One region of the Bradyrhizobium sp. URHA0013 genome, then DNA from elsewhere that is predicted to be linked to it. Evidence: riboswitches for the same ligand, from Rfam matches in the RefSeq annotation. Region 1 holds a riboswitch; the other holds the start of a gene.

Region 1 (4,414 bases):
GCTCTCATACATGTATTCGACGTGCACGCCGCCGATCCAGTTCGAGAGGTAGTGATATTGCGCGGCGGCGACTGCTGGCGGCAGATGGCTCAGCCCGAGCTTCTCCAGCCCCAGCAGGAAGCGCTCCTGCTGCTGGCGGCGGAACACGCGAAAGACGAACTCCGCGGCATCTGCCGTGCCGCGACGCGTGACCACGGTGAGGATCAGGCCGGTGAAGTAGGCGTGATAGAGATCGGCAACCGCGCGCCAGCGTTTCCATTGAGCTTCCTGCGCGGGGTCAGATGCGGCGGTCATGTTTGCTCCCGATCGTTGTTTTGATTGGAGTGTGTCACTGCAGCCGGCGACGGACAAGCTGAGCCGCATGCAGGGCGCCCTGCACGCCGGCTCGCCAATTCCGCATCACGAATTTTGCGCAACTCTGGCGGCACGCTCGCGCTCGACGCGGTCGGTGACGTCGCGTGCCATCGCCACCGATCCCTGCACCACTCCAGCGGCGTCCCGCACCAGCGCGAAGGTCATCTCGATGTAGAGCTTGCGCCCGTCCTTGTGCAGCGCGCGGGTCAGTGTCGGCTTGCCCGCAAGCTTCATCGCGCCGCTGGCTAGTGCGGCCTCGAAACCCTTCCAGTGCGCGGCGCGCAGATGTTCGGGAATGATCAGGTCGAGATTCTGGCCCAGCGCTTCGTCCGCGGAGAAGCCGAACAGTGCGGACGATGCGCGATTCCAGCGCATGATGGTGCCGGAGCGATCCGAATAGATCAGCGCATCGGCGACGCCGTCGAGGATGTTTGCGTCGAGTTGGGATGGATTGGTCATGTCAGCACCTGGTGGCCCCGATGGAGCACAGCGTAAGCCGGGATCGTGCCACAAGTGAGACTTTCCCGGATGACGCTTGCGCTCCATCCGGGCGACGGGTGATCGCTACACCCGGAAATGCTTGCTCAGCTTCAGGCCCTGCGCCTGGTAGTTGGAGCCGATGCGCTGGCCGTACATCGCGTCGGGACGGGCCAGCATCTTCTCGTAGACGAGGCGGCCGACGATCTGGCCGTGCTCGAGGATGAACGGCACCTCGCGCGAGCGCACTTCGAGCACGGCGCGCGACCCCAGCCCGCCAGCGCCGGCATAACCGAAGCCGGGATCGAAGAATCCGGCGTAGTGCACGCGGAACTCGCCGACCAGCGGATCGAACGGCACCATCTCCGCGGCGTAATCGGGCGGCACCTGCACGGCCTCTTTCGACGCGAGGATATAGAACTCGCCGGGATCGAGGATCAGGCTGCCGTCGGGGCGGGCCGAGATCGGCTCCCAGAACTCCTCGACGGAATAGCCGGCGCGGCGATCGACGTCGATGACGCCGGTGTGGCGCTTGGCGCGGTAGCCGACGAAGCCGCCGCTCTTTTCGCCGGAAAGATCAACCGAGACGGCGACGCCGCCGGTGAGATCGGCGTCATCGATATCGACGAGACGCTCGGTCGCATGCAGCGCCTCGAGGTCGTCGATGTTGAGGATGGCATCGCCGGTGCGGAAGCGCACCTGGCTCAGGCGCGAGCCCTCGCTGACCAGCACCGGGAACGTCTTCGGACTGATCTCGGCATAGAGCGGACCGTGATAGCCGGCACCGATCATGTCGAAGCGGCGGGTGCCGTCGGCGATCACGCGGGTGAAGACGTCGAGCCGGCCGGTCGAGCTTTTCGGGTTGGCGGCCGCGACGATCTCCGGCGGCAGCGCAAGGCTTTCGAGCAGCGGCACGATGTAGACGCAGTTGGTCTCCAGCACGGCGCCGTCGGCGAGGCTGAACTCGTGCAGCTTCAACTCGTCGATGCGCTCGGCGACGGTGGCGCCGGGACCGGGCAGGAAGCTGGCGCGAACGCGATAGGCAATGTCGCCGAGGCGCAAATCGAGGCTCGCCGGCTGGATCTGGCTTTCGACGAAGTCGTAAGCGGGCAGGATGAGACCACCCTCCGCCATCGCCGCGATCATGCGGTCGGGCAGGATACCATTGGCGTCGGCGGCGACCGTGAACGTCAACCCGGGGTCCTCATCAGGGATCAAACACATCCCGACATGCGGGAAATATGAGCGTTTTACGGCTATCCGATGGACGTCTTGACGGAAAGGGCATTGCGGAATATGAGCATGACTTATCCCGTGGTGATTTGAGCCGGCCGGCTTGCAGCCACGTTAAATAAGTCGCTAAACAGGCCGGGGACCTCTGTGATCCCGGCCCGTGGAGATATTCCAGGCCGGTTTTTTTGTGACCATTTTCGATGGTCACTTCAGGAGGTCCTATGTCGAAGTCCCCGGCGTCCACCGCGTCCTACCGTCCCGAAACCCGCCTGGTCCATTCCGGCACCCTGCGCTCGCAATATGGCGAGACGTCGGAGTCGCTGTTCCTGACCCAGGGCTACGTCTACAACAGCGCCGAGGAGTGCGAGGCGCGGTTCAAGGGCGAGGACCCCGGCTTCATCTATTCACGCTACTCCAATCCGACCATCTCGATGTTCGAGCGGCGCATGATCGAGCTCGAAGGCGCCGAAGCGGCACGTTCCGCCGCGACCGGCATGGCCGCGGTGACGACCGCGATCCTGGCGCCGCTCAAGGCCGGCGATCACGTCGTGGCCTCGCGCGCGCTGTTCGGCTCGTGTCTCTACGTCGTGCAGGATTTGCTGCCGCGCTACGGCATCGAGACCACGCTGGTCGACGGCCTCGATCTCGACCAGTGGCAGCGCGCCATGAAGCCGAACACCAAGACGTTTTTCCTGGAGAGCCCGACCAACCCGACGCTGGATGTACTCGACATTCCCGGCATCGCAGAGATCGCGCACAGCGGCGGCGCGCGGCTCGTCGTCGACAACGTGTTCGCCACTCCGATCTGGCAGAGCCCGCTCGCGCTCGGCGCCGACGTCGTGGTCTATTCCGCGACCAAGCACATCGATGGCCAGGGCCGCTGTCTCGGCGGCATCATCCTGTCCTCGGAAGCGTTCATCGCCGAGCACATCCACAATTTCATGCGCCAGACCGGCCCGTCGATCTCGCCGTTCAACGCGTGGGTCCTGCTCAAGGGCCTGGAGACGCTCGCCGTGCGCGTGCGCGCGCAGACCGAGACGGCGGCGCGCATCGCGGACGTGCTGGCGAGCCATCCGAAGATTTCACGGCTGGTGTTCCCCGGCCGCGCCGATCATCCGCAGGCCGCATTGGTGAAGAAGCAGATGCGCGGCGGCTCGACGCTGGTCGGCCTCGAGGTCAAGGGCGGCAAGCAGGCGGCGTTCCGCGTGCTCAACGAGCTCAAGCTCGCCAAGATCTCGAACAATCTCGGCGACGCCAAGAGCCTCGTCACGCATCCGGCAACGACGACGCATCAGCGCCTCAAGCCGGAGGACCGCGCCGCGCTCGGCATCAGCGGGGGCTTCATCCGCTTCTCGGCGGGGCTTGAGCACGCGGACGATCTGATCGAGGATCTGACCGCGGCGCTGGAGAAGGCGTAGCCACGCATTCGACATCGTGGGGTGGTCAAAGCGAAGCGTGCCCACCATTCACGATGGCAGCGCCGATGGATGGTGGGCACGGCGCGCGAAGAGCGCGCCTTCGCCCACCCTACGCACCGATGCTTACATCGGCCGATAGGTCCGCACGTCCGCGGGCACGTTGACGCCGAGCTTGATCTGGCCGACAGAGCGGATGATGTCGTCGCCGAGGAGCTGGGCGAAGCAGGCGTAGCCCCAATCGTTCATGTGCAGGCCGTCGGCGATCACGAAGCTCTCGACCGGAATCGACTGCTTCTCGTGCCAGTCGCGCATCACCTCGAAGCGCGGGAAGATGCCGACATGACGAAGCTCGGCGACCTTGCCGAGCAACTTCACCATCTTGCCGGCGCTGTCCGCGCGCTGGTTGACGGCGGGCGAATATTGCGGATCGACCAGCACGACGTCAGTGCCGCCGGCAGCCTGGATGCGGCTGATGCCGTCCTCGACCAGTTTGGCGGTATCGCCGGGATCGAGATTGCGCAGCACGGCATTGGTGCCGACCTGCCAGATCACCAGATCCGGATGCACGTCGATCACCTCTTTCTGGAGGCGCTTCATCATCTCGGGTGCGTCCTCGCCGCCGACGCCGGCATTGACGACGGTGATGTCGGCAGTCGGATAGTGCCGGTGCAGCTGCGCGGCAAGGCGATTGGGATAGTTGAACTCCGGCGAGCTCGCGCCGAATCCCGCGGTCGACGACGAGCCGAATGCGACGATGACGACGGGCTGGCCGGCGACGAGCTTGCCCGCGACATGCGGCAGCGAGCCCATTGCCTTCGCGCCGCCCTTCGGCGACAGGCAGGGGACGCGGCTAAAGATGTCGCCGGCGGATTTCGCGACCTGCTTCACCTTGTCGATGGCGCGCGCCGTGATGCCGCGCTGGTCGGGGGACG
Region 2 (4,414 bases), 330 kb from region 1:
CTTGACCGAGCCGACGTCGGAGATGATCGCGCCGGGCTTGAGATGCGGGGCGATCTCCTGCGCCACCGGGCCGCAGGCGCCGACGGGAATGCAGAGGATAACGAGATCGGCGTCCTTCACGGCTTCTGCATTGGTCGCCACGACCTGATCGACGATGCCGAGCTCCATCACGCGTGCGCGCGTCTTCTCCGAGCGCGCGGTGGTGACGATCTCGGAAGCCAGGCCCTGGAGCTTCGCGGCGCGCGCGATTGAGCCGCCGATCAGGCCGAAGCCGATCAGCGCGACGCGCTGGAAGTGCGGGGTCGCGCTCATCGTCCGGCCATGAAGTCGCGCAGGCCCTCGACGACGAGGCGGTTGGCCTCCTCGGTGCCAATGGTCATGCGCAGCGAATGCGGCAGGCCGTAGTTCTTCAAGCCGCGCAGCACCAGCCCGCGCCTGGTGAGGAAGGCGTCGGCTGCGTCCGAGGTCTTGCCCTCGGTGGGGAAGTGGATCAGCACGAAATTGGCGACGCTCGGCGTCACCTTCAGCCCGAGCTTGCCGATCTCCTCAGCGAGCCAGTTGCGCCAGGTCTCGGTGAATTGCTTCGACATCGCCTGGTGCGCGGTGTCCTCGATCGCGGCAACGGCGGCGTACATGGCCGGCGTCGACACGTTGAAGGGACCGCGGATGCGGTTGACCGCATCGATGATGTGCTCGGGGCCGAACATCCAGCCGATGCGTAGCGCCGCGAGACCATGGATCTTGGAGAAGGTGTGGGTCACCACCGTGTTTTCGGTGGTCGCGACCAGCTCGATCCCCATCTCGTAATCGTTGCGCGAGACGTAGTCGCAATAGGCTGCATCCACCACCAGCAGCACGTGCGAGGGCAGGCCGGCGCGCAGGCGCTTGACCTCGTCGAACGGCAGATAGGTGCCGGTCGGGTTGTTGGGGTTGGCGAGCCAGACCAGTTTTGTGCGCGGCGTGACGGCCTTCAGGATCGTGTCGACATCCGCGGTTAGGTCCTTTTCGGCGGCAACCACGTTCTTCGCGCCGACCGCCATGGTTGCGATCGGGTAGACCAGGAAGCCGTGAGTGGTCGAGATCGCCTCGTCGCCATGGCTGAGATAGGCGTGGGCGAGCAGGTTGAGGATCTCGTCCGAGCCGGCGCCGCAGATGATGCGGTTGGGATCGAGCCCGAAGGTGCGCCCGATCGCTTCGCGCAGCACGCGCGAGGTTCCTTCCGGATAGTCTTCCAGATGATCCGCCACCTGCTTGAACGCCTCGATCGCCTTCGGCGAGGGCCCGAACGGCGTCTCGTTGGCCGAGAGCTTGAACACCTTGCGGCCGGGCTCTGCCACTGGAGTCTTGCCGGGCGTGTAGGGCGCAATATCGAGAATGCCGGGATTCGGCACGGGGCGGGACATCTTCAACTCCGGACTGGCTTAAGCGGTTCGCGACTTACGATTTCGACCCGGTCGGGGGCACCGTATAGCGCGTTGCGTGGCTGCCGACGAGGGCCGTGGAGCGCACCGAGGCCCCCGCTTCGATCAGGGCAGCCTTGATCTTGTCGATGTTGCTTGTCGCGGTGACCGAGACCAGCAGCGCGGCACCGTCGAAGGCGGTGTCGGGCACCGCCACGATCTCGGCGAGCGGCGACAGGGCGCGCGCGACCTCCGCATTCCACCCAGAGACGCGGACGCTGAAGGTCTCGACCTCCGTCACCAGGGCGCTGTCGGCGACGCGCGAGACCGCGAACACGGGCAACGCCGCCGGATGGTCGGCGCGCTCGACAAAGGGCAGCCGCGCGATGATCTTTGGCGCGCCGGCTTCTTCCAGCGACAGCCACCACGGCGTGCGGCTCGAAGTCGCCGAGACCAGCGCCAGATCGCCCTTGGACTTCGCGACGGCCTCGACCGCCGCCTGCGCGCTGAAATGCGCGACGTAAGGCACCGTGAAGCCGAAATGGAATCGCGCGGAATCGCGCATGGCCGGCTCGCTCGCCGAGATGTCGGCGTGCACCGAGAACGGGGCCTGGACATAGGTGAAGGTCGCGATGATGACGCGCCAGATGCTCTCGACCGTATCGAGCGGCAGGATGCCGCGATGACGCTGCACGAGGTCGCGCATCATGGAGGCCTCACGTGCCGGGCGGAACGCCGAGCCGACCTCCTGGGTCTGCTTCACCTGGATCAGGCGGTCGATGATGTCGCCGCGTTGCATCAGCAGGCGATGCATGCCCTCGTCGATCGCGTCGATCTCCTTGCGCAATTCCTGGAGTGATGGTGGCGCGGGGGGACGTTGGGACATGTCTGACAGGTGCTGTTGAGAGGCGTTCCAATGCGGATCAGTCGAGCCGTCACCGCTCTGATGGATATCCTGATTAGGCAGTCGGGGCTGCGAAAGCAAAGAGAAATGCAAAGGGAAATCGGGCCCTTTCCGCCCGTGGCGCGACAGCGAATTTGGCTGATCCGGGCCGTGACTTGACGAAAACCGTCCAAGACGGTAGTTTTTACCCGTTCCGTGGTCATTTGAGCCGGCCGGCTTGCAGCCACGTTAAAAAACTCGCTAAACAGGCCGGGGACGCTTTCGATCCCGGCCGAACCTATCGTTCAGGCCGGGTTTTTCATGGCCTGATGTCAATGCGGTCACCACGACGACCGCAAACGAGGTCGATGGTCAGATGGTTGGCGTCCAGTCAATTCCGAGTCCCGCGATCACCGCCGACGAGCGGTCGCACGAGGTGGATCATCCGAGTTCGCACGTCGCGCAGTTTGGCTTGGAACAGCCGCTGCGGCTCGATTGCGGTGTCGATCTCAGCCCGTTCCAGATCGCCTACCAGACCTATGGCGAGCTGAATGCCGATCGCTCCAACGCGATCCTGATCTGCCATGCGTTGACCGGCGACCAGCACGTCGCCAATGTGCACCCTGTCACCGGCAAGCCCGGCTGGTGGGAGACTTTGGTCGGCTCGGGCCGACCGCTCGATCCCAGCGAGTATTTTATCATCTGCTCCAACGTGATCGGCGGCTGCATGGGCTCGACCGGTCCGGCTTCGATCAATCCGGCGACCGGCAAGGTTTGGGGCCTCGATTTCCCCGTCATCACCATCCCCGACATGGTGCGCGCGCAGGCGATGCTGATCGACCGGCTCGGCATCGACACGCTGTTCGCAGTCGTCGGCGGCTCGATGGGCGGCATGCAAGTGCTGCAATGGACGGCGGCGTATCCGAGCCGGGTGTTCTCCGCGCTGGCGATCGCCTGCTCGACACGACATTCGGCGCAGAACATCGCGTTCCACGAGCTTGGCCGCCAGGCGGTGATGGCCGATCCCGACTGGCACCATGGCGGCTATGCCGATCAAGGTATCCATCCGCATCGTGGGCTCGCTGTTGCCCGGATGGCGGCGCACATCACCTATCTCTCCGACGCCGCGCTGCATCGCAAATTCGGACGGCGGATGCAGGACCGCGAGCTGCCGACCTTCTCGTTCGACGCCGACTTCCAGGTCGAGTCCTACCTGCGCTACCAGGGCTCGTCCTTTGTCGAACGCTTCGATGCCAACTCCTATCTCTATCTGACCCGCGCGATGGATTATTTCGACATCGCCGGCGACCATGGCGGCGTGCTGGCGAAGGCGTTCGCGGGAATCCAGACCCGGTTCTGCGTGGTCTCCTTCACCAGCGACTGGCTGTTCCCGACCTCGGAATCGCGCGCACTGGTGCACGCGTTGAATGCGTCGAGCGCGCGGGTGTCGTTCGCCGAGATCGAGACCGATCGCGGTCACGACGCGTTCCTCCTCGACGTGCCCGAGTTCTTCGACATCGGCCGTGCGTTCCTGCAGTCGGCAGGCAAGGCGCGCGGGCTCACCGCCAAGAAAGCTTAAAGGACGGCTAGTCATGTCTGTACAGGAAGCGCTGCCGCTGGGCGGCCTTGCGACCGGGCAGCCCGGTGATTTTCGCGCCGACCATGTGCTGGTGGCCGAGATGGTCAAGCCGGGCTCGAAGGTGCTCGACGTCGGGTGTGGCGAAGGCGACCTGCTCCAGCTGCTGGAAACCCGCGGCATCGACGGCCGCGGCATCGAGCTGTCGCGCGAGGGCGTCAACCGCTGCGTCGCCAAGGGTCTTGCGGTGGTGCAGGGCGATGCCGACACCGACCTCGTGAATTATCCGGATGACGCCTTTGACTACGTGATCCTGTCGCAAACCTTGCAGGCGACGCGGCAGCCCAAGGTCGTGCTCGAGAATCTCTTGCGCATCGGCCGCCGCGCCATCGTGTCGTTCCCGAATTTCGGCTTCTGGAAGATGCGGCTCCAGCTCCTGATCGGCGGCCACATGCCGCGCACGGAGAACCTGCCGGCAAGCTGGTATGACACCGCCAACATCCATTTCTGCACTATCAAGGATTTCGTCGAGCTCTGCGATGCGATCGACGTCAA

The links. Region 1 has a riboswitch for S-adenosylmethionine ahead of N551_RS0104205 (O-succinylhomoserine sulfhydrylase). Riboswitches for the same ligand answer to the same signal wherever they lie in the genome.
Region 2: it holds a riboswitch for S-adenosylmethionine, as region 1 does, so the genes downstream of both, N551_RS0102485 (homoserine O-acetyltransferase) here and N551_RS0104205 (O-succinylhomoserine sulfhydrylase) in region 1, are expected to answer to the same signal.

What each region holds. Positions count from the first base shown of each region.
Region 1 is NZ_JADK01000003.1:836,072-840,485, forward strand. Features, by position in the region: gene N551_RS0104190 (hypothetical protein) at 1-294, opposite strand, end outside; gene N551_RS0104195 (PAS domain S-box protein) at 400-813, opposite strand; gene N551_RS0104200 (2'-deoxycytidine 5'-triphosphate deaminase) at 919-2,055, opposite strand; SAM riboswitch at 2,136-2,215, shown strand; gene N551_RS0104205 (O-succinylhomoserine sulfhydrylase) at 2,286-3,482, shown strand; gene N551_RS0104210 (SGNH/GDSL hydrolase family protein) at 3,606-4,414, opposite strand, start outside.
Region 2 is NZ_JADK01000003.1:504,017-508,430, reverse strand. Features, by position in the region: gene N551_RS0102500 (prephenate/arogenate dehydrogenase family protein) at 1-312, opposite strand, end outside; gene hisC (histidinol-phosphate transaminase) at 309-1,403, opposite strand; gene N551_RS0102490 (chorismate mutase) at 1,438-2,286, opposite strand; SAM riboswitch at 2,490-2,569, shown strand; gene N551_RS0102485 (homoserine O-acetyltransferase) at 2,660-3,862, shown strand; gene metW (methionine biosynthesis protein MetW) at 3,876-4,414, shown strand, end outside.